DNA from 4 places in the Pseudomonas sp. Tri1 genome. Region 1 is predicted to be linked to each of the others. Evidence: predicted binding sites of a transcription regulator. Region 1 holds the regulator's gene; each other region holds the start of a gene.
The links. The regulator FliA, encoded in region 1, starts transcription of late flagellar genes. The targets are predictions, from matches to a motif close to CTAAAGTTTNNNNNNNNNNNGCCGNTAA.
Positions count from the first base shown of each region.

Region 1 (5,653 bases):
GGCCGCCGGCGCAGCAGTGGCGGCAGTGCCCGCAGTAGGGGCAGCCGTGGCCTTCCCGACTTCACTGAACTTGCCTTTGCCGTGCAGTTCATCGAGCAGCGATTCGAATTCGTGATCGCTGATCAGGTCACTGCCCGCCGCCGCAGCGGTGGGCTTGGCCGGCGTCGGCGCAGAAGCGATGGCTGAATCCAGCGCTTCAACGGCAAACGTGCCCTTGCCGTGCAACTGATCGAGCAAAGCCTCGAATTCGTCGTCGGTAATATCGGAATTGTCGCCCGCCGCTTTCGGGGCGGCCGGGGTCGCTGCAGGAACGACCGCATCGGGCGCGAACTGGCCTTTGCCATGAAGCTGATCGAGCAACGACTCGAACTCGTCGTCGGTGATTTCATCGCTGGCAGCAGCAGTTGCCTCGGTGGCCGGCACAACGGGGGCCGGCGGGGCAGCGGCTTCAGCCTTGACGGCGTTCAGCGAGTCCAGCAATTGTTCAAATTCGTTATCGGTGATGTCGCCCGACTCCTCGGCGACCGGTTCTTCAACGACCGTCTCGACAACCGGAGCGGATTCGTCAGCCGATTGTGGCTCGGCCAGGCGTGCCAGCGCAGCGAGCAACTCAGGGGTGGCAGCGGTGATCGGCGAGCGCTCGCGCACTTCGCTGAACATGCTGTTGACCGCATCCAGCGCTTCGAGCACCACGTCCATCAGTTCCGAATCAACGCGGCGCTCACCCTTGCGCAGGATGTCGAACACGTTTTCGGCAATGTGGCAGCACTCCACCAGCTCATTGAGCTGGAGGAAGCCGGCGCCTCCTTTTACAGTGTGGAAACCGCGAAAAATTGCATTGAGCAAGTCTGCATCATCGGGTCGACTTTCCAGCTCGACCAGTTGCTCAGACAGTTGCTCTAGAATCTCGCCGGCCTCAACCAGGAAATCCTGAAGGATCTCTTCATCGGCGCCGAAGCTCATTAATGGCTGCTCCTAAAACAGGGCTAAAACTCAGAATCCAAGGCTGGACAGCAAATCGTCCACATCGTCCTGACCGGACATAACGTCTTCTCTTTTATCGGCATGAATCTGCGGACCTTCACCCTGCGAGAGATGTTTTTGTGGATCTTTTTCAGCAAGCATCGCTTCACGGTCGTGTTCGATGCCGGCAAAGCGGTCGACCTGGCTGGCCATCAACACCAGTTTGAGCAAATTGCTTTCTACTTCGGTGACCAATTGGGTTACGCGCTTGATCACTTGACCGGTCAGGTCCTGATAGTCCTGAGCCAGCAGAATGTCGTTGAGATTGCTTGCCACCGCGCGGTTCTCGGTGCTGCTGCGCGTCAGGAAACCGTCGACCCGACGGGCCAGCTCCCGAAACTCTTCAGCCCCTACTTCGCGGCGCATGAACCGACCCCAGTCGGTGCTCAAGGCCTGGGCTTCGTCGCTCAGGCCATTGACCAGCGGCGTTGCGCTTTCCACCAGGTCCATGGTGCGGTTGGCCGCAGCTTCGGTCAGCTTGACCACATAACCCAGACGCTCGGTGGCATCGGTGATCTGCGAGACTTCCTCGGCCTGCGGCATATTCGGGTCGATCTGGAAATTGACAATCGCGCTGTGCAGTTCACGCGTGAGCTTGCCCACTTCCTGATACAGACCACGGTCACGGGTCTGGTTGAGCTCATGGATCATTTGAACCGCATCGCCAAAGCGGCCTTTTTCAAGGCTGTCGACCAGTTCGCGGGCATGTTTTTTCAGGGTCGATTCGAAGTCGCCCATTGAAGATTCGTTGTCCATAGCTCCCCCGTGGCGCCGTTAACCGATGCGTTCGAAGATTTTTTCGATCTTCTCTTTCAACGCCTGGGCCGTGAAGGGTTTGACCACATAGCCGTTCACACCGGCCTGGGCCGCTTCGATGATCTGCTCGCGCTTGGCTTCGGCAGTTACCATCAGCACCGGAAGGTGCTTGAGTTTTTCGTCGGCGCGCACATGGCGCAGCAAGTCGATACCGGTCATGCCGGGCATGTTCCAGTCAGTCACCAGAAAGTCGATGCTCCCGCTGTTGAGAACCGGAATGGCAGTGGTGCCATCGTCGGCCTCGACCGTGTTGGTGAACCCAAGGTCACGCAACAGGTTTTTTATGATCCGCCGCATCGTTGAGAAGTCATCAACGATGAGGATTTTCATGTTCTTGTCCAATTCGACCTCCAAGCAGTCTTAAACGTGTCCAGCACCTGAACGCGCCATTTCAATCAATCCGGCACAACACTCGACAACGGCCTGGAGCCCCACGGATGGAGACTGGTGCGACGTATGCCAGACCAACCCCGTTCGCAGTGCTCCCACACAGCTGTCAGCGCGCTCGCCACTCCCCCAAACGCCCCCGCAAACGGGCCGCGCACTGGCTGTGTAACTGGCTGACCCGCGATTCGCTGACCCCCAGGACCTCACCGATTTCCTTGAGGTTCAGCTCTTCGTCGTAGTACAGCGCCAAGACCAGTCGCTCACGCTCCGGCAAATTGGCAATCGCATCCGCCAGCGCGCTCTGGAAACGCTCATCTTCCAGGTCACGCGACGGCTCCATGTGAGCACTCGCGTTATCCTCGTGCAGCCCTTCGTGTTCGCCGTCCTGCAACAGGTCATCGAAACTGAACAGGCGACTGCCCAAGGTATCGTTCAAAATCCCGTAATAATCGTCGAGACTCAACTGGAGTTCGGCCGCAACCTCGTGATCTTTAGCGTCACGCCCGGTTTTAGCTTCAATAGCGCGGATCGCGTCACTGACCATGCGGGTATTGCGGTGCACCGAACGCGGCGCCCAATCGCCCTTGCGGACTTCATCGAGCATCGCCCCACGAATGCGGATACCGGCATACGTCTCGAAACTGGCGCCCTTGCTCGCGTCGTATTTGTTCGACACTTCGAGCAGGCCGATCATGCCCGCCTGGATCAAGTCCTCGACCTGGACACTGGCCGGCAACCGCGCCAGCAAGTGATAGGCGATGCGCTTGACCAGGGGTGCATAACGCTCAATCAATTCATATTGGGCGTCCCGTGCCGATTTTTTGTAGAGATGGTTGTAACCGCTGGCTGTCATAACACGGGCCCTGCTGTTTGTTGCACGAGACGCTCGACGAAAAACTCCAGATGCCCACGAGGGTTGGCCGGCAGTGGCCAGGTATCCACCTTCTGGGCGATAGCCTTGAACGCCAGCGCGCATTTGGAACGGGGAAAGGCTTCATAAACGGCACGTTGTTTCTGGACGGCCTTGCGTACGCTTTCGTCGTAGGGCACAGCGCCGACATATTGTAGGGCGACGTCCAGGAAACGATCCGTGACCTTTGTCAACTTGGCGAACAGGTTGCGCCCTTCCTGCGGACTCTGGGCCATGTTGGCCAGGACGCGGAAGCGGTTCATGCCGTAGTCGCGGTTCAATAGTTTGATCAGGGCATAGGCGTCGGTGATGGAGGTCGGTTCGTCGCAGACCACCAGCAACACTTCCTGGGCCGCGCGCACGAAACTGACGACGGAGTCACCGATACCGGCAGCGGTGTCGATCACCAGCACATCGAGGTTGTCACCGATGTCGCTGAATGCCTGGATCAGGCCCGCGTGCTGGGCCGGGGTCAGGTGAACCATGCTCTGGGTGCCGGAGGCAGCCGGTACGATACGAATCCCGCCCGGTCCCTGCAGCAGCACGTCGCGCAGTTCACAGCGGCCCTCTATCACGTCCGCCAGCGTGCGCTTGGGGGTTAGCCCCAGCAGCACATCGACGTTCGCCAGGCCCAGGTCGGCGTCCAGCAGCATGACCCGTCGGCCAAGCTCTGCCAGAGCCAGGGACAAGTTCACTGACACGTTAGTCTTCCCGACGCCACCTTTGCCGCCGGTCACCGCGATCACCTGTACGGGATGCATGCTGCCCATGTTCGTTCTTTACCTTGTCTTACTTAGACGGAGGCCACATTACTGGCTGCGCGTTCACATTCGGAACAATGCATGGCAGACCATCGATGTAGGTACAAAAAATATTCATGATTACCTCAGCCGACCTGCTTGGTCGGGCTGTGGTAGATGTCAGCGAACATATCAGCCATGGCTTCTTCGCTGGGTTCTTCCTGCATTTGCACACTCACGGCACGACTGACCAATTGATGACGGCGCGGCAGATGCAAATCATCCGGGATCCGCGGCCCGTCGGTCAGGTAGGCCACCGGTAGCTCATGACCGATCGCCAGGCTCAACACCTCGCCCAGGCTTGCCGTTTCGTCCAGCTTAGTCAGGATGCAGCCAGCCAGCCCGCAGCGTTTGTAGCTGTGGTATGCGGCGGTTAGAACCTGTTTTTGGCTGGTGGTTGCCAACACGAGATAATTTTTTGACCGAATACCGCGCCCGGCCAGGCTTTCAAGCTGCATGCGCAGGGCCGGATCACTGGCTTGCAGGCCGGCAGTATCGATCAGCACGACGCGTTTGCGCAGCAGCGGTTCCAGCGCTTGAGCCAGGGATTGCCCCGGATCCACGTGGGTCACCGACACATTGAGGATTCGGCCCAGGGTCTTGAGTTGTTCCTGGGCGCCGATGCGGAAACTGTCCATGCTCACGAGGGCGATGCTCTGGGCACCGTACTTGAGTACATAACGGGCCGCGAGCTTGGCCAGGGTGGTGGTCTTGCCCATGCCGGCCGGGCCGACCATCGCAATCACCCCACCCTCTTCCAGCGGCTCGACTTCCGGCGTGGCGATCATCCGCGCCAGGTGCGCCAGCAACATGCGCCAGGCCTGACGAGGCTCTTCGATACCGTTGATCAGCGCCAGCAGGTCCCGGGACAAAGGGCCGGACAGGCCGATGCGTTGCAGGCGACGCCACAGGTTGGCCTGGGCCGGACGGCTGCCTTGCAGCTGGTTCCAGGCCAGGGAGCCGAGCTGGACTTCCATCAGTTCGCGCAGGCTGTTGAGTTCAAAACGCATCGAGTCCAGGGCACGCGGGTCGACACCACCGCTTGGTGCGGCCGGGGCCGGGGCCGGACGACGCGGTTCGACCTGGACCTGTTCGACCAGTGGCTCGGCAGCGGTCAACGGCAGGCCGGCGGTCAGTGGCTGACCGGCGAACAATTGACGATTGGTGCTAGCGCTGGTCTGGCCTTCGCTGCTGCGCAGGCTCAATTCGGCCTGGGCGCTGGCGATGCGCGACTGGGTCTTGCGCAGCTCATCCTCGAGTTCCATGTTCGGAACGCGTGGGGCCAGCGCCGACAACTTGTAATCCAGGGCAGCCGTCAACTCGACACCGCCAGCGATCCGGCGATTGCCAATGATGGCTGCTTCAGCGCCCAGCTCGTCACGAACCAGCTTCATGGCCTGACGCATATCGGCGGCGAAAAAACGCTTCACTTGCATAAACCACTACCTCAGCCGTTGGGCCCTACTGTCGCAACGATGGTCACTTGCTTGTTGTCCGGTATTTCCTGGTACGCCAGCACATGCAGCCCCGGGACCGCGAGGCGCCCGAATCGCGAGAGCATCGCGCGAATCGGACCGGCCACCAGCAGGATCACCGGTTGGCCTTGCATCTCTTGCCGCTGGGCTGCATCAATCAGCGAACGCTGCAGCTTCTCGGCCATGCTTGGCTCCAGCAGAACACCCTCTTCCGAGCCTTGTCCTGCCTTCTGCAGACTATT
Region 1 covers NZ_CP072913.1:1,822,781-1,828,433, reverse strand. The annotation lists gene J9870_RS08110 (chemotaxis protein CheA) at 1-963, opposite strand, end outside; gene J9870_RS08105 (protein phosphatase CheZ) at 994-1,779, opposite strand; gene J9870_RS08100 (chemotaxis response regulator CheY) at 1,798-2,169, opposite strand; gene fliA (RNA polymerase sigma factor FliA) at 2,336-3,079, opposite strand; gene fleN (flagellar synthesis regulator FleN) at 3,076-3,906, opposite strand; gene flhF (flagellar biosynthesis protein FlhF) at 4,023-5,372, opposite strand; gene flhA (flagellar biosynthesis protein FlhA) at 5,384-5,653, opposite strand, start outside.

Region 2 (5,653 bases), 950 kb from region 1:
CGAGGTCGTCGAGCAGTTGACCGCAGCGCTGGTAATAGGCCTCGCCATCGAGGGTCGCACGCACTTGCCGCGTGGTGCGTTGCAACAGCTGCACACCCAAGTGGGTTTCCAGCTGCTGTATCAACAGGCTGACAGTGGCCCGGGGCAGTCCCAGATCGTCGGCCGCCTTGCCAAAACCACCCAGTTCGACGATGCGCCTGAACACCTGCATTGCCTGTAATCGATCCATTTTCGGGCTCACTATTTAGATATCACGAATAGTTAAACCAAAAATCACGGGTTTATCCATAAAACAGCCTCATGGAAACTGAACGGGTCATTTACAGCCAGGAGCAATCATCATGATGACCCGCCAACTCGGCCATCACGGCCCACACGTTTCAGCCATCGGCCTGGGCTGCATGGGCATGTCGGACTTCTACACCACCGGGGTGGATGAGCGAGAGGCGATCGCCACGCTGCACCGCGCCGTGGAACTGGGCGTGACGCTGTTCGACACCGCTGACATGTATGGGCCGCACACCAACGAAGAACTGCTCGGACGCGCCTTGCACGGCAAGCGTGAAAGCATTTGCCTGGCCACCAAGTTCGGCCTGGTGCGCAGCAGCGACCCCCATGCCCGAGGCGTCAATGGCCGCCCCGAATACGTCAGGCAATCGGTCGAGGGTAGCCTCAAACGGCTCAATACCGACTACCTCGACCTCTACTATCAGCACCGCGTTGACCCGCTCGTTCCCATCGAAGAGACCATCGGGGCCATGGCCGAATTGGTCAAGGCAGGCAAGGTCCGTCACATTGGCATCTCAGAAGCCAGCGCCGAGACCATCCAAAGGGCCCATGCGGTCCATCCACTGGCTGCGGTTCAAAGCGAATACTCGCTGTGGTCCCGTGACCCTGAGCACAATGGCGTGCTCGACACCTGTCGGCGCCTGGGCATTGCCTTCGTCGCCTACAGCCCGCTGGGCCGCGGGTTTCTGACGGGTGAGCTGAAGAGCCCGGACGATTTTGCCGCCGATGATTATCGCCGCTTCAACCCACGCTTCCAGGCCGACAATTTCAGTCGAAACCTGGTGTTGGTGGAGCGGGTCAAGGCATTGGCTGCGAACAAGGGCATCAGTGCTTCGCAACTGGCCCTGGCGTGGGTATTGGCTCAGGGCAACGATGTCATCCCGATCCCGGGCACCAAGCAACGCAAATACCTGGAGAGCAATGTCGCGGCCGCAACGCTGGCATTGAGCGCCGATGAGCTGGCCCATCTGGATGAAATTTTTGCCGCCGAAGGGGTTGTAGCCGGCGATCGGTACAGTGCGCAGACGATGACTCTATTGAACGGCTGATCGAGTCGCCGGGTTTGCCCTGGGTATGTACGAAAGTCGCTAATCATTGGGCGCAGGCAACACAGACGAAAGGACACTGTGGGCGGCCGATGGAAATCGATAGTTTGAGACTGGGTTATACGCAAAGGATCCTGCGCAGGCGTTGCCGTACAGCCTGAACGCCGCCAGGCGCCTCTGCGTAGCCACTGCTGCCAAGTTCGCTCCAGCCTACCCAGCCGTGGCCGATACAGAGTAAGGCCTCTGCACGTATACCTTGTATGCGTCACGTCGCACTCAACGAGTCCAGCCATGAATCTACTGAATCTCTTCAAAAAGGCCCGAGCCCACACCCAAGGTGCTGTCAGCGTGGTTTGTAGCGCTGGCGAACTTGATCAGGCGCTGGCCAGCGTGCGCGTAGAACCGGTGTTGGTCACCGGATTTGTCTCCCCTCACCTGGACATCGACCAGATCGCCGCCAAGGTCAAAAAGCGCTTTGCCCACAGTGCTATCAGCCTGTGCACGACGTCTGGAGAGCTGTGCAATGGCACTAACACGCTGTACTGCCAGACCGGCGACACCTGGGACCGGGTGGTGCTGCAACTGTTTGATTCCAGTGTGATTGCCTCGGCCGAGGTGGTGATGGTGCCGCTGGAGTGCGAAGACATTCGCAGCGGGGGCAAACGCCTGGCCATGCGTGAGCGAATTGCCAAGCTGGTGAACAACATCAAACAGGCGCGGGTGAACACGCCCATTGACCACCGCGATACCTTGGCCTACGTGGTGTTCGATGGTCTTTCGGCGTCCGAGTCGTTCTTTATGGAGGCGCTCTACGAGTCCGGGCGTTTCCCTTGCCTGTTCGTCGGCGGCTCTGCCGGAGGCAAGACTGATTTCAAGAAAACCCTGATCAGTGACGGCCAGCGCAGTTACCAGAACCATGCGCAAATAGTCTTCCTGAAAACCGCCGCGGATGTGCGCTTCGGGGTATTCAAAAGCCAGAACTTCCAACCGGCCGGGTTGACTTTCAACGTGCTGACCGCATCGGTGGAAGACCGCACCATTGACCAGGTCATCGACAGCCGTGGCAACATCAAGAGCATGGTGCAAGCACTGTGCGACGCATTCGAGTGCACAGCCCAAGCGCTGGAAAAGAAACTGGCCGACTACTCGTTCGCCATCCGGGTGGGTGAAGAGCTGTTCGTGCGCTCCATTGCCCGCATTGACTATCAACAACAAATCATTCAGCTGTTCTGCGACGTTGCGCCCGGCGAAGAGTTGGTGATGGTCAAGCGCACGCCCCTTCGCGAAGCGACCCGCATCGACTACGAGAAATTCCTCAGAGGCAAAGGCGGTCGACCGGTAGCGGCCATTCTCAACGACTGCATCCTGCGCCGGCTCAACAACAGCAGCGACCTGGGCAGCATGGCCGGTATTTTCGGTGATGTGCCGTTGGCCGGCTTCTCGACTTTTGGTGAAATCCTGGGCCTTAACCTGAATCAGACGCTCACGGCGATCTTTTTCTTTCGAATCACTAAGGGCGCCAGTTTCAGCGATGAATACGTCGATAACTTCATCGCCCACTATGGCGAGTTCAAAGCCTTCTTCCTGCGTCGCCAGATCAAGAAGCTGGCGGGCCTGAACCACGTAGTGGTCAAGCAGATCATGGCGTTCAAGATGAATGACTTCAACAGCGCCTTGGACACCCGCGGCCTGGATAACACGATCCTGCCAGTGTTCGACGGCCTGACGGACCTGGGCCAGGTGTTGGCACAGGCCAGCCAGCAGCAAGCGGAGATGGCTACGCAAATCAAGCATTACTCGGGTGAACTGCACCTGTCGATGGATGACCTGACGGGCACGATAGATCGGCAAAACACCGTTGCCGAGCAGGCCGGCACGACCGTGGAGCAGTTGGCCACGCAAGCCGGTGAAGCGGTGGTCGGCGCGCGTGCGCTCGCCAGTTCAAGCCTGCGTATCCAGTCGATCGTGCAGGTGATTCAGCAAATCGCCGGGCAGACCAACCTGCTGGCGCTCAACGCTGCCATCGAAGCCGCGCGGGCGGGTGAAATGGGCAGAGGTTTCGCCGTGGTGGCTGACGAGGTGCGCAAGCTCGCCGAAATCACCCGCAAGAATGCCGCTGAAATCGGCGTGGATATTGACCTGCTGTCAAAGGAGATCCAAGGCGTCGCCCAACAGATCGAAGATCAGTCCACCGCCGTGGGCGCACTGCGCGAAATGCTCGATGTCCTGGAGGACTCAAGCCGCACCACTGAAGGGACGGCGCAACGCACAAAGACCATCGCCGACACCTTGACCGGGCTGACCCACACCAATGCCTGAGCACGTCGAGGCATAAAACCGGCGGCCACCTTCGAAGATGACATAAATCAAGGTTGTCCCGGGTATATCTACTCATCATTTGGGGGCGTTAGTAAGCGACTGTCATGCTGAAGTCCATGAGTTCCGACGAATGCGGCTGACTCCACTCTCCACAATCGTGTGAAACCTTTGATTTTGGTTCGGCTCCTCCCCCATACAGGTAGCTCGACATGAAAAATACCCCACTGGCCATGCTTTTGCTTCTTGCATCGCTTTCCCCCCTTTGGACGTCAGCAGCAGAGCAATCTGAAGTACCGTCGACGCAGCAACAAACCCCCAATGTTGCAGAGTTCGATAAACAGATGGCACAGGCGCAAGAGACCTTCCAGAAAATGCAGGAACAGATGGCGAAGATCCAGCAGACCCAGGATCCTCAGGAGCGGCAGAAACTCCTTCAGGAACATTGGAATACGATGCAGAGTGGCATGGCCATGATGCACGCAATGGGGGGGCCGGCAATGATGGGATGCTGCCAAGGCCCGGGCATGATGGGCAAAGGGAAGATGATGGGCGGCGGACACATGATGGGCTGGCAGGACTACTCGAAGTTGCCTGCGGAGCAAAGAAGTCAACACCAGTACATGATGGACAGGTTCACCGGCATGCAACAGATGATGATGGAGCAAATGATGCGGCATCAAAGCTACATGCAGGGGCAACCACCGGCCAAGCCAGGCGCATAGGGTATTGGCAGCGGATACAGTGACCCGCTGGCACTCATAGGCGGCCCAAGCCGGGCCGCCTCCTGCGACGGCTCAGGCCATCTGTTCCTGCCCCAGCCGCTTGAGCAACGCTTTGGCGGCCGCTTCGGATGAAGCCGGGTTCTGACCCGTGATCAAGTGCCCGTCTTCGACCACATGGCTCGCCCAGTCCGCCCCCTTGGAATACTCGCCGCCTTTAGCCTTGAGCATGTCCTCCACCAGAAACGGCACCACGTGTGTCAGCCCCACCGCCGCTTCCTCTGAGTTGGTGAACCCGGTCACTTTCTTGCCCTTCACCACAGGCTGGCCGTCCGGGGCTTGAACGTTCTTGAACACGCCAGGAGCGTGACAAACGGCGGCCACGGGCTTGTTAGCGGCATAAAAGGCTTCGAGCAGGGTCTTCGAATCCGTGTCCTCGGCCAGGTCCCAGAGCGGCCCATGACCGCCGGGGTAAAACACGGCATCGAAATCATAGGGGTCAATCTCGCCCAGCGGCACCGTGTTGGCCAGGGCCGCTTGGGCCTGCGTATCGGCGCGAAAACGGCGCGTGGCGTCTGTCTGGGCATCTTCCTCATCGCTTTTGGGGTCCAGTGGCGGCTGTCCGCCCTTGGGAGATGCAAGCGTGACTGTCGCCTTGGCGTCGGCAAACACGTAATAGGGCGAGGCGAACTCTTCCAGCCAGAAACCGGTTTTCTTGCCGGTGTCGCCCAACTGATCGTGGGATGTAAGGACCATTAGAATTTTCATGCGTGCCTTTCCTCCTGGTGCTAATGGACGGCGCGTGGTCGCCGCCCTGCTCTAGGTTCAGAGGGCGGGCGGGCGCAGACGTTCAGTGGGCCGTCGCGATACTTTCCCGACTGGCAGGACCCGATGAATATGCTTGGCTCAACCATCGAGCGCTACACTGTCAAATGCCCTTTCGTCTGGCACTAAGAACAATAGAAGCCTATGAATATTCTCTACGATGAGCGCGTCGATGGTGTATTACCCCGGGTCGACAAGTCCGCGCTGATTTCAGAACTGCGCGAGGCCCTCCCCGACCTTGAGCTGTTGCACAGCCCGGAGGACCTGAGGCCGTATGAATGCGACGGGCTTTCGGCCTACCGCGTCATGCCACTGTTGGTCGCCCTGCCCGAGCGCATCGAGCAGGTACAGGCGCTGTTGCGTATCTGCCATACCCGTCAGGTACCGGTCGTGGCCCGAGGTGCCGGCACCGGGCTGTCGGGCGGCGCCTTGCCGTTGGAACAGGGGCTTCTGTTG
Region 2 covers NZ_CP072913.1:2,774,836-2,780,488, reverse strand. The annotation lists gene J9870_RS12355 (LysR family transcriptional regulator) at 1-229, opposite strand, end outside; gene J9870_RS12350 (aldo/keto reductase) at 342-1,337, shown strand; gene J9870_RS12345 (methyl-accepting chemotaxis protein) at 1,626-3,653, shown strand; gene J9870_RS12340 (hypothetical protein) at 3,863-4,375, shown strand; gene J9870_RS12335 (type 1 glutamine amidotransferase domain-containing protein) at 4,448-5,140, opposite strand; gene glcD (glycolate oxidase subunit GlcD) at 5,342-5,653, shown strand, end outside.
Region 2: a site for FliA is predicted at 1,538-1,565, ahead of J9870_RS12345 (methyl-accepting chemotaxis protein). Genes of this name have one in related genera too.

Region 3 (5,653 bases), 2.1 Mb from region 1:
GTCGATCACCGGACCGAATGCCGGGTCGTTGTGGTCCAGGAACAAGCCGATCAGTTGGTTGGGCAGTAGCCAGAACACCATGGCGAACGCCAGCATCACGGCCGCGCCAAAGCCAATCCCGACCCGCCCGGCCAGGCGCGCCATCAGCAGTTCCCCGGCGCCGTAGTGTTGGCCGATGCGCATGGTGATTGCGTAGGACATCCCCGCCGGAACCATGAACGCCACCGAGACGATTTGCAGGGCGACCTGGTGTGCCGCCAGCGGTGTGCTGCCCATGGTGCCGATGCACAGCGCGGCGAACGCGAACAGCCCGACTTCCACCGCGTAAGTGCCGCCAATCGGCAGGCCCAGGCGCCAGAGCTCCTTGAGGTATTGGCGATTGAGCCGTGATAGCCCTTCCAACAGTGGATAGGCACGGTAGGCCGGGTGCCGATGGATATGCCAGGCCAACGCCAGGGCCATGCAGTTGGCGACGATGGCCGTGACCAGGCCGATCCCCATCAAGCCGAGTTTCGGCAGGCCAAACAGGCCGGTGATGAAGGCGTAGTTGAGCAGGAAATTAGCCACGGTGCCGCCGAGGCTGATCACCATCACTGGCGTGGCCCGGCCGATGGCGCTGGTGAAGCCGCGCAGGGCCATGAAGCTCAGGTAGCCGGGCAGGGCGAACGGCAGCGCCAGCAGGAACTGGCCGGCGGAAAGCACGTTGGTTTCAGTTTGGCCAAACAGCAGCAACACCGGTTTGAGGTTCCACAACAATAACCCGGCCACCAACGCCATCAGCCACGCCAGCCACAGCCCGGCCTGGGTCAGGCGAGTGGCGCCTTCGACATCGCCGGCGCCCTGACGGATCGCCACCAACGTACCCACCGCCGCGATGACGCCAATGCAGAAAATCGACACGAATGAATAGCTGGCTGCGCCGAGCCCGCCACCGGCCAGCGCTTCGGGGCTCAGGCGCGCCATCATCAACGTGTCAGTCAGGACCATCAGCATGTGCGCCAACTGCGAGGCAATCAACGGCCCCGCCAGCCGCAGGATGGCCCAGAGTTCGGTACGCGCCGGATGCCGCATGATCATCACACTCCATGTTTAAACAAGGCAGTAAAGCGATGATTCTCGGTGCTTCTGGCGGTTTGCACAAAAGGATAAAAAAGATCGCTGGCATGATTAAAACTCATGCAGAAAAGATTTTCTGGTAGGGTTTGATCCAACGCTATAGGAGTTTTCCTGATGTCTCGTCGTCTTCCTCCTCTTTATGCGCTGCGGGCATTCGAAGCAGCGGCGCGATACAGCTCGTTTACCCGGGCAGCGGAAGAGTTGTCGATTACTCAAAGTGCAGTCAGTCGGCATATTCGTACGCTTGAGGAGCACTTTGCCTGCCGGTTATTTCAGCGCAGTGGTCGCAATCTTCAGTTGACCGAGGCGGCGCGGTTGTTGCTGCCGGGTGTACGGGACGGTTTCATGGCGCTGGAGCGAGCCTGCCATACATTGCATGGTGAAGACGGCATCCTGCGCATGAAAGCGCCGTCGACCCTCACTATGCGCTGGCTGCTGGCGCGCCTGAGTCGGTTCCGGCATCTGCAACCTGGCAACGAGGTGCAACTGACCAGCGCCTGGATGGATATCGATGCGGTGGACTTCAACACCGAGCCCTTCGATTGCGCTGTGCTTCTGGGCAATGGGCATTTTCCTGCGGACTGGGAAGCCAGCCTGCTGTTCCCCGAGGAGCTGATCCCGGTGGGCGCGCCGAACCTGTTGAACGACCAGCCCTGGGATGTGGCGCGGTTGGCCAGCGCCGAACTGCTGCACCCCACGCCGGATCGCCGTGACTGGCGCAACTGGCTGCAACGTATGGGGCTGTCGGACAAGGTCTCGCTCAAGGGGGGACAGGTGTTCGATACGCTGGAGCTGGGCATGATCGCCGCGGCCCGTGGTTATGGCGTATCCATGGGCGACTTGCTGATGGTGGCCGAGGACGTCGCCCAAGGCCGCTTGAGCCTGCCTTGGCCGACCGCTGTGGCCAGCGGTGAGCACTATTACCTGGTCTGGCCGAAAACCCGGCCCGGAGGTGAACGTTTGCGTCGACTCAGCGATTTTCTCCTAAGCGAGGTGAAGGCCATGCAATTGCCCGTCGTAGAGCGTCTTGGCTGAAACGATGCAGGAGCCGTGCTAGCCACTTGGCGTTATTCCGCCTAAACCGCTCAAGTATTCGGTTTCGCCGCCGAATGTGTTGGAGATAGTACTTTCGTATTAGAAAGAGCCTACCTACATACACCCGAATAAAATGCCGAGTGCGCGACGTGATCAGGATGATCCGGTCTCTCGGCCAGGAGCCGTCATGTCTCAACCTCGTGCCCGAATCGCCTCACAGCTAGGCCTTGCCCTTGCCGTGATACTGGCGGTCGTGATCTCCGGCAGCACTGTCTTTGCCCTGCGTTCGCTGGATACTGCCAACCTTGCCACCCGTGAAGAACATCTGGCCAGCGAAGCGCGACTGATGGCCGACCAGCTCAACACCTTCCACGAGACTTTGCGTGAAAGCACCCAGCGGTTGAGCGGGCTGTTCGAGAAGCGTTTCAGTGCGGGCCTGAGCGTGAACCCGGATCAGATGGTTGCGGTGGCGGGCGTCCAGACGCCGAGCCTGAACCTGGGCAGCCAGGTGCTGAACAACAACTTCCAGGAAGTTGACGAATTCAAGCAAACAACCGCCGGGGTGGCCACGGTATTCGTGCGCAGCGGTGACGATTTCATTCGTATCAGCACGTCGCTGAGCAAGCAGGACGGTACGCGGGCCATCGGTACCATGCTCGACCGGGCCGGTCCGGCATATGGCCCGGTGATGAGTGGGCAGAGCTACATTGGTCGAGCCTTGCTCTTTGGGCGCTTCTACATGTCGCAGTACACACCCGTACGTGATAGCAGCGGTAAGGTAATCGCCGTGTTGTACGTTGGATTCGATTACACCGACGCGCAGAACGCGCAGTTCGAGAACCTCAAGCGCTTCCGCATCGGCCAGACCGGTTCGCTGGCCTTGCTGGACGAGCAAAACAAATGGTTGGTGCCACCGGCCGGCGTCCAAGCCTTGGACCAAGCTGCTACTACCATCGTTGGCTTGGTCAAGAAACCGGGTAAAGGGGCGTTCTGGAGCGATACCGCCGAAGACTTCTACAGCGTGGCCGTGCCATTTACAGGCGGGCCGTGGGCGGTCGTGGCAAGCATGCCGAAAGCTGAAATCCGTGCCGTGACCTGGAGCGTCGGTACGCAACTGGCCATTGGCAGCCTGTTGGCGATGTTGCTGGCGGTCGGTGCGGCCATGTGGCTGCTGCGCAGCAAGCTGGCGCCATTGGGAGACCTGGTGCGCCAGGCCGAAGCGTTGGGCGCTGGCGACCTGAGCGTGCGTCTGAATGTGTCGAGCCATGACGAAATCGGCCAACTGGCTCGCGCTTTCAACCAGATGAGCCAGGCCCTGTCGACCATGGTCGAGCACATTCGCAAAGCCTCGCAAGAGGTCAACAGCCGGGCCCAGGCCCTGTCCGGGTTGTCCAACGGGGCTTACGAAGGGATGGAGCAGCAGTCCGGGGAAATCACCAGCATGGCTGGCGCGGTGGAAGAGTTCAGCGCTACCTCGCTGGATATCGCCGATAACATGGGCAACACCCAGCGCTTGGCCCAGGAAAACGCCCAGCAGACTCAGATCGGTCGTACATCGATGGATGAGGCTTCGTCGTCCCTGGAGCAAATCGCCAGCGCGTTGAACAGCACTGCTACGGTGATCAACACCTTGGGCCAGCGTTCCCAGGAAATCGGCGGTATCGTCGGTGTCATCACTTCGATTGCCGAGCAGACCAACCTGCTGGCCTTGAACGCCGCCATCGAAGCCGCCCGTGCCGGTGAGCAGGGGCGTGGTTTCGCCGTGGTGGCTGACGAAGTGCGCAGCCTGGCATCCCGTACCCGCCAGGCCACTGACGAAATTTCCGGCATGATCCACAGCATCCAGCAGGAAACCGGCAACGCCATCAGCACCATGGAACAGGGCAACCTGTTGATGCAGGAAGGCCTCTCGCGCAACGCCAACGTGGCCTCGGCCCTGGCGCGCATCGATGAGCAGAGCCGTTCTGCCGGCCAACAGTTCGCCGCCATCACCACCGCCACCCAGGAACAAAGCAGCACTGCGACCCTGCTCAGCAGCAACCTGCAAAGCATCGCCATGGCCAACAGCGAACAGCGCCAGGTGGTCTCGAACCTGGCGGTCACCGCCAAGGAACTGGAAAAACTGGCCCAAGACCTGCGCCAAGAGGTTGATCGGTTCCGCTGAGGCCTATGGAACCAACGCGAGCAAGCTCCCCCGGGATCAGCGTGGGAGCGAGCTTGCTCGCGATGGCAGCGGTACAGTCAGCATCTCCACCAACTGAGCTATTGCTATCGCGAGCAGGCTCGCTCCCACAAGGGAATTGCGGTGACACACTTCTGGTGCCCGCCGGGAATCGGTGTGGGAGCGAGCTTGCTCGCGATGACGGCGGCACAGCCAACATCAACCGCTGACTGACCCACCGCCTTCGCGATCAACCCTCTCCCACAAAGCTTTCCCTCCAATTGTGTTTTTTTCAGAGATGTTGCCGTTTTTGTGCTTGCTGAAACGTTTCTTCAAGTCTATAAAAACCGCACAACTCCAATAAAAGGCCCTGTCCATGAATTCGCTCAAGCTCCTCGTTGCCCTTAGCGCCTTGGGCGCTGCTTCCCATGCCATGGCTTGGGATTATGTTCTGCTCGATACCGATAAAGCGGCTCAACCCTGGCAAATCACCAGCCAACAACTCGGCGTGAAAACCGACAAACCCTTTTCCGTGACGATGCGCACCCTGCATGGTGGCCGGCAAGAGGGCGTCAGCATCGTCGATATCGACAACGGCACCATGAAGTTATCAGTGGTTCCGACCCGAGGCATGAATGTGCTGCAGGCGTCGGTCGGCAATGTGCGCATGGGCTGGGATTCGCCGGTCAAGGAAGTGGTCAATCCAGCGTTCATCGAACTCAATGGCCGTGGCGGATTGGGCTGGCTCGAAGGTTTCAATGAGCTGGTGACCCGCTGTGGCTACGAATGGGTCGGCCATCCCGGTATGGATAACGGTGAATTGCTGACGCTGCATGGTCGCGCAGCCAACATCCCGGCCAACAAAGTCACTTTGCACATCGATGAAAAGCCTCCATACGCCATCACCCTTCGGGGCGAGTTGAAGGAGCAGGCCTTCAAGAAGGTCGACTTCTCGGTGCAGACCGAACTGGTCACCGAGCCTGGCAGTGTGACTTTCGCACTCAACGATACGTTGACCAACAACGGCGACTACCCGAAGGAATACCAGGCGCTCTATCACAGCAACTTCAGCACACCTTTCCTGGAGCAGGGCGCTCGTTTCGCTGCACCGGTGCAGCAGGTCTCGCCGTTTAACGATAAGGCCAAGGGCGATTTGCCTGATTGGCAGACGTACCGCGCGCCCACCAAGGATTACGACGAAACCGTCTATAACGTCGTGCCGTACGCCGATTCCAAGGGCGATACGCTCACCGTCTTGCATAACAAGGCCGGCAGCCTCGGTGTGTCGGTGGGCTTCAACACCGCTACGCTTCCGGTATTCTCCCTGTGGAAAAACACCGA
Region 3 covers NZ_CP072913.1:6,471,947-6,477,599, reverse strand. The annotation lists gene J9870_RS28375 (NorM family multidrug efflux MATE transporter) at 1-1,077, opposite strand, end outside; gene J9870_RS28370 (LysR substrate-binding domain-containing protein) at 1,231-2,151, shown strand; gene J9870_RS28365 (methyl-accepting chemotaxis protein) at 2,339-4,315, shown strand; gene J9870_RS28360 (aldose 1-epimerase family protein) at 4,689-5,653, shown strand, end outside.
Region 3: a site for FliA is predicted at 2,201-2,228, ahead of J9870_RS28365 (methyl-accepting chemotaxis protein). Genes of this name have one in related genera too.

Region 4 (5,653 bases), 1.4 Mb from region 1:
GTCTTCGAGAACGGCGACTGGAAAACCGTCGACCCCGTGCTCAAGGACCCGCATGCCATTTATTCAGGACATACCCATGAGTGACACCCTGACCCGCCTGGCCCAGGTGCTGGAAGAGCGCAAAGGCGCCGCGGCCGACAGTTCCTATGTCGCCAGCCTGTACCACAAGGGTTTGAACAAGATTCTGGAAAAAGTCGGCGAAGAATCGGTCGAGACCATCATCGCCGCCAAGGACGCCGCCATCAGCGGCGATTGCAGCGACGTGATCTACGAGACCGCCGACCTGTGGTTCCACAGCCTGGTCATGCTTGCCCAACTGGGGCAGCACCCACAGGCTGTACTGGATGAACTGGACCGTCGTTTCGGTCTGTCCGGGCACGTCGAGAAAGCCTCGCGTCCGTCCACCTGATCAACTGTTGAGAGGAATAGCCACATGGGTATTTTTGACTGGAAACACTGGATCGTCATTCTGGTAGTTGTCGTCCTGGTGTTCGGTACCAAGAAACTGAAAAACCTCGGCACCGATGTCGGCGAGTCGATCAAGGGCTTTCGCAAGGCCATGAACGATGACGAAAAGCCCACCGATCCTACGGCGGCCCCCGGCCAACCGGCGCAGCCGACCCAACCGGTACACCCCCAGGCTGCCCAGCCTGTGAATGCGCCGCACACCATCGACGTGCAGGCCCAGAAAGTCGAAGAGCCCGTCCGTAAAGACTCGTGAGCACTGACTAATGTTTGGGATCAGCTTCACTGAACTGCTGCTCGTCGGCCTCGTCGCCCTGCTGGTGCTGGGCCCCGAGCGTCTGCCGGGGGCTGCGCGCACCGCCGGTCTCTGGATCGGGCGACTGAAGCGCAGCTTCAACGCGATCAAACAGGAAGTTGAACGTGAAATCGGGGCCGACGAGATTCGTCGGCAACTTCACAACGAACACATTCTGTCCCTGGAGCAGGAGGCGCGGAAAATCTTCACGCCGACCCAGCAGGAACCGACGCCGGTACAACCTGTGGCCGAACCGACAATTGCGCCACAGGCCTCGGTGGATGACTCGGCGCCCGTGGTGACCGAGCCTGCCAAACCGGTGCAACCCGCCCCGACGGCGACAACGCCGGAAGTGCCTAACGACCCTACTTTGCCGCCGCGAGCCCCATGAGCGATATCCCCGAGAACGACCAGCCGATGCCGCTGGTATCGCACCTGACCGAGTTGCGCACCCGCCTGTTGCGTTGCGTCGCGGCGGTTTTCATCATCTTCGCCGGGCTGTTTTCCTTCACCCAGCAGATCTACACCTTCGTCTCCACACCGCTGCGCCAGTACCTGCCGGTGGGTGCGACGATGATCGCCACCGACGTGTCATCGCCGTTCCTGACACCTCTGAAGCTGACCATGATGGTCTCGCTGTTCCTGGCGATCCCGGTGATCCTGCACCAGATCTGGGGCTTCATCGCACCGGGCCTGTACAAGCATGAAAAACGCATCGCCGTGCCGCTACTGGTGTCCAGCATCCTGCTGTTCTACACCGGCATGGCCTTCGCTTATTTCTTCGTATTCCCGCTGATCTTCAAGTTCTTCGCCGCCGCTACACCGGCAGGCGTGGAGATGATGACCGACATCACCAGTTACCTGGATTTCGTCATGACGCTGTTCTTCGCCTTCGGCGTGGCGTTCGAAATCCCCGTGGCGGTGGTGCTGCTGGTGTGGATCGGCGTGGTTGACGTTGCCTACCTGAAGAAGATCCGCCCCTACGTGATCATCGGCTGCTTCGTGGTCGGCATGATCCTGACACCGCCAGACATCTTCTCCCAGACCCTGCTGGCCGTGCCGATGTGGCTATTGTTCGAGATCGGCATCCTGTTCGGCGCCCTGGTACGCAAACGCAGTGAAGAGCCGCACGAACAGCCGGCCGACGACCATAACGACCAGCCGCCAGCGACCCAAGCGTGAACCTGCTGCTGCTCGAAGAGGCCGATTTCATCGGGCCGGACCGCGTGATCCTGAGCGATCGCCGGTTGACCCACATGCAGGAAGTCCATCGCAGCGCCGTCGGTGACAGTCTGCGGGTCGGGCGCATCGGCGGGTTGATGGGCACGGCCCAGGTGCTGCGCCTGGAAGCCCGCGAGGCGGAACTGCAAGTGACCCTCGACCAGCCTGCACCGGCCAAGTTGCCGCTGACCCTGGTGCTGGCCCTGCCGCGTCCGAAAATGCTCCGGCGGGTGTTCCAGACCATCGCCACCATGGGCGTGCCGCGCGTAGTGCTGGTCAACAGCTATCGCGTGGAAAAGAGCTTCTGGCAGACGCCGTTCCTCGAGCCCGAGGCCATTCGCGAGCAACTGATCCTGGGCCTGGAACAAGCCCGGGACAGCGTGCTGCCGGAAATCATCATCGAAAAACGCTTCAAACCCTTCGTTGAAGACCGCCTGCCGGCCATTACCGACGGCACCTTGGGCCTGGTCGGTCATCCCGGCAACTACCCGCCCTGCCCGCGTGCGCTGGCAGAGCCGGTGACCTTGGCGATCGGCCCGGAGGGCGGCTGGATTCCCTACGAGATCGACCTGCTGGCCAAGGCCGGCCTGCAACCGGTGCAATTGGGCGAGCGGATCCTGCGGGTCGAGACCGCGGTCACCGCCCTGCTCGCACGGTTGTTCTGATCCCCGTGGCTTGCCACAGTGTCCAAGCTCATTTAGCTCATTTCTCCAGTTCCCCCCTGATGGGCCGATAGTGCTTTATACAAAGCAGTTTCGCCCTCCAAGGGAGTATCAGCATGTTCCAATGGCTAGGTAACGTAGGCGTCAATCGCAAACTCGGCTTCGGTTTCGGTCTGGTACTGCTCTTAACCTTGATGATCGCCTTCACCGGATGGACCGGCCTGGGTAGCGTGATTGCCCGCGGCGATACGCTGGGGCTCATCGCCAGCCTGAACGACCTGACCAAGGACCTGCGCTCTGCACGCATGGACTATTACTCGACCCGCGGTGAAAAAGGTCCGGGGGAAATCAACGATCTGATCGGCAAATTGGAGCCCGGGCTCCAGACCGCCCGTCAACCGGTCGAGCAGCCTGCCGATGTAGCACTCATCGACAAACAACTGGCCGCTGTCGCCGACTACAAGGTTGCCTTCGCCGAGTTGACCCGTGCCATTGCCAGTCGTGAGGGTGCGCGCGGAAAATTGGGCGCCAGCGCGGATAATGCCGTGGCCCGCGTCGCCAGCGTTGAAAACGCCATACGGCAAGGCGGCAACGCTACTCAACTCGACAGTGTGGTAAGCCTGGGCAAGGCAATCCAGCAAGCCCGCTATCAGGTTCGCGGCTATACCTACAGCGGTCAGGCCGACGCCGAACAACCGGCCCTGGATGCCATCGATAACGCGTTGAAAATCCTCGGCAGCCTGCCGGCCCAACTGCCCGATGAACACGCCGTCAATCTGCAACAGGCCAACGAGTCGTTCAAGACCTATCGTGCTGCAGTCAGCCAGTTCCGTGAAGCCCAGACCGCCAGCGCTGCCGCTATCCAGCGCATGTCCGACTTGGGAATTGTGCTACGCGGGGCCAGTAGAGACCTCACCCTGTCTCAAACAGTCGTGCGCGACCATGATGCCGACAAAGCCAAAATGCTCCTGGTTTCAGCCGCCGCGCTGGCCCTGTTGCTCGGGGTGATCGCAGCCATGGCCATTACCCGGCAGATCGTCAGCCCGCTGGAGCAGACCCTCAAGGTCGCCGAGCGCGTGGCGGCAGGTGACTTGACCCACAACCTCAGCTCCGAGCGCCGCGACGAACTGGGCCAACTGCAACGTGCCATGCAGAGCATGACCGTGGGTCTGCGCCAATTGATCGGCGGTATCAGCGACAGCGTCACACAAATCGCCAGCGCCGCCGAACAGCTCTCGGCCGTTACCGAACAGACCAGCGCCGGGGTCAACAGCCAGAAAGTGGAAACCGATCAGGTCGCCACCGCCATGCACGAAATGACCGCCACGGTGCAGGAAGTGGCGCGCAATGCCGAGCAAGCCTCCGAAGCAGCGGTCGCCGCGGACCAGCAGGCTCGCGAAGGCGAAAAAGTGGTGGGTGAAGCCATCGCCCAGATCGAACGCCTGTCCAAGGAAGTGGGCAACTCCACCGAAGCCATGGGTCATCTCAAACGCGAGAGTGACAAGATCGGCAGAGTGCTGGACGTGATCAAATCCGTCGCCCAGCAAACCAACCTGCTGGCCCTCAACGCCGCCATCGAGGCGGCTCGGGCCGGTGACGCCGGACGTGGTTTTGCGGTGGTGGCCGACGAGGTTCGTGGCCTGGCCCAGCGAACCCAGAAGTCCACCGAAGAAATCGAAGCGCTGATCGGCAGCCTGCAATCGGGCACCGAACAGGTCGCGACCACCCTGGACAACAGCCGCAACCTGACCGACAGCAGCGTCGAACTGACCCGGCGCGCCGGCGGCTCACTGGAAAACATCACCCGTACTGTCTCGGCAATCCAATCGATGAATCAGCAGATCGCCGCCGCAGCCGAGCAGCAGAGCGCCGTGGCCGAAGAGATCAACCGCAGCGTCGTGAACGTGCGCGATATCTCCGAACAGACCGCCGCTTCCAGCGAGGAAACCGCCGCCTCCAGTGCCGAACTGGCGCGGCTGGGCGTTCACTTGCAGACACTGGTAGGACGCTTCAAGGTCTAACCTCAAGGGCAGGCATACACCCCATGGAGAGGGCTCTGCGCCCGCTGGGCGCGAGCGGCCACCCACCTCGCTTGGACTGACGAGCGCTCGCAGCCGAGCGCCCTCACCGCAGCAATGCCCCCACCTATTTTCTACAGATCCCCGTGACATGGTCGATACTCTTCTCATAAGACCTATAAAAGGTTCGAAGGAGTATCGGCATGTTCAGTTGGCTAACCGAAAAGCTGGGAAACGTAAGTGTCAACCGCAAGCTAGGTTTCGGCTTCGGCCTGGTCCTGCTTATGACCCTCCTGAGCACCTTCGCAGGTTGGAACAGCCTGAGCAGCGTAATCAGCCGTGCCGATAAACAGGCTTCCATCTCCAGCCTCAATGAGTTGGCCAAGGATTTGCGCGTCGCCAGCCTCGACTATGAGATGCGCCGCGGCGAACAAGGGCCGGCTACCGTCAGCGAGTTCCTGGGCAAGCTCCAGGAGAGCATACAAGCTGCCCTCAAACGGTTTGTGCGCCCGGCAGACCAGGAATTGCTCAATCAGCAACTGGCTATCCTCGATGAGTACAAACGTGCCTTTGCCGACCTGACCCAGGCGACGCAGAACCGCGAATCGGCCCGCTCCAAGCTTGGCGCCAACGCCGACAACGCCGTGGCCAAGGTGACAGAAGTCGAAAATGCCTTGCGCCAAGGCGACAGCGTCCCGCAATTCAACAGTGTGGTGGAGCTGAGCAAACTGCTCCAGCAAGCGCGCTACCAGGTCCGCGGCTACACCTACAGCGGCAAGGCGGAAGCTGAGCAACCAGCGCTGGACGCCATCGAAAACGTCTTGAAAAACCTTGAAAGCCTACCGGGCAAACTGCCGGAACAACACACCGCCGACCTGCAACAAGCCAGTGAATCGATGAAAGCCTATCGTGCTGCTGTCAGCCAGTTCCGCGATTCACAGGTGGCCAGCGCCTCGGCTCTCAAGAAAATGGTGGATCACGACGCCCGGTTG
Region 4 covers NZ_CP072913.1:426,111-431,763, reverse strand. The annotation lists gene hisI (phosphoribosyl-AMP cyclohydrolase) at 1-84, shown strand, start outside; gene J9870_RS01895 (phosphoribosyl-ATP diphosphatase) at 77-409, shown strand; gene J9870_RS01890 (twin-arginine translocase TatA/TatE family subunit) at 434-721, shown strand; gene tatB (Sec-independent protein translocase protein TatB) at 732-1,151, shown strand; gene tatC (twin-arginine translocase subunit TatC) at 1,148-1,942, shown strand; gene J9870_RS01875 (16S rRNA (uracil(1498)-N(3))-methyltransferase) at 1,939-2,646, shown strand; gene J9870_RS01870 (methyl-accepting chemotaxis protein) at 2,760-4,664, shown strand; gene J9870_RS01865 (methyl-accepting chemotaxis protein) at 4,865-5,653, shown strand, end outside.
Region 4: a site for FliA is predicted at 2,690-2,717, ahead of J9870_RS01870 (methyl-accepting chemotaxis protein). Genes of this name have one in related genera too.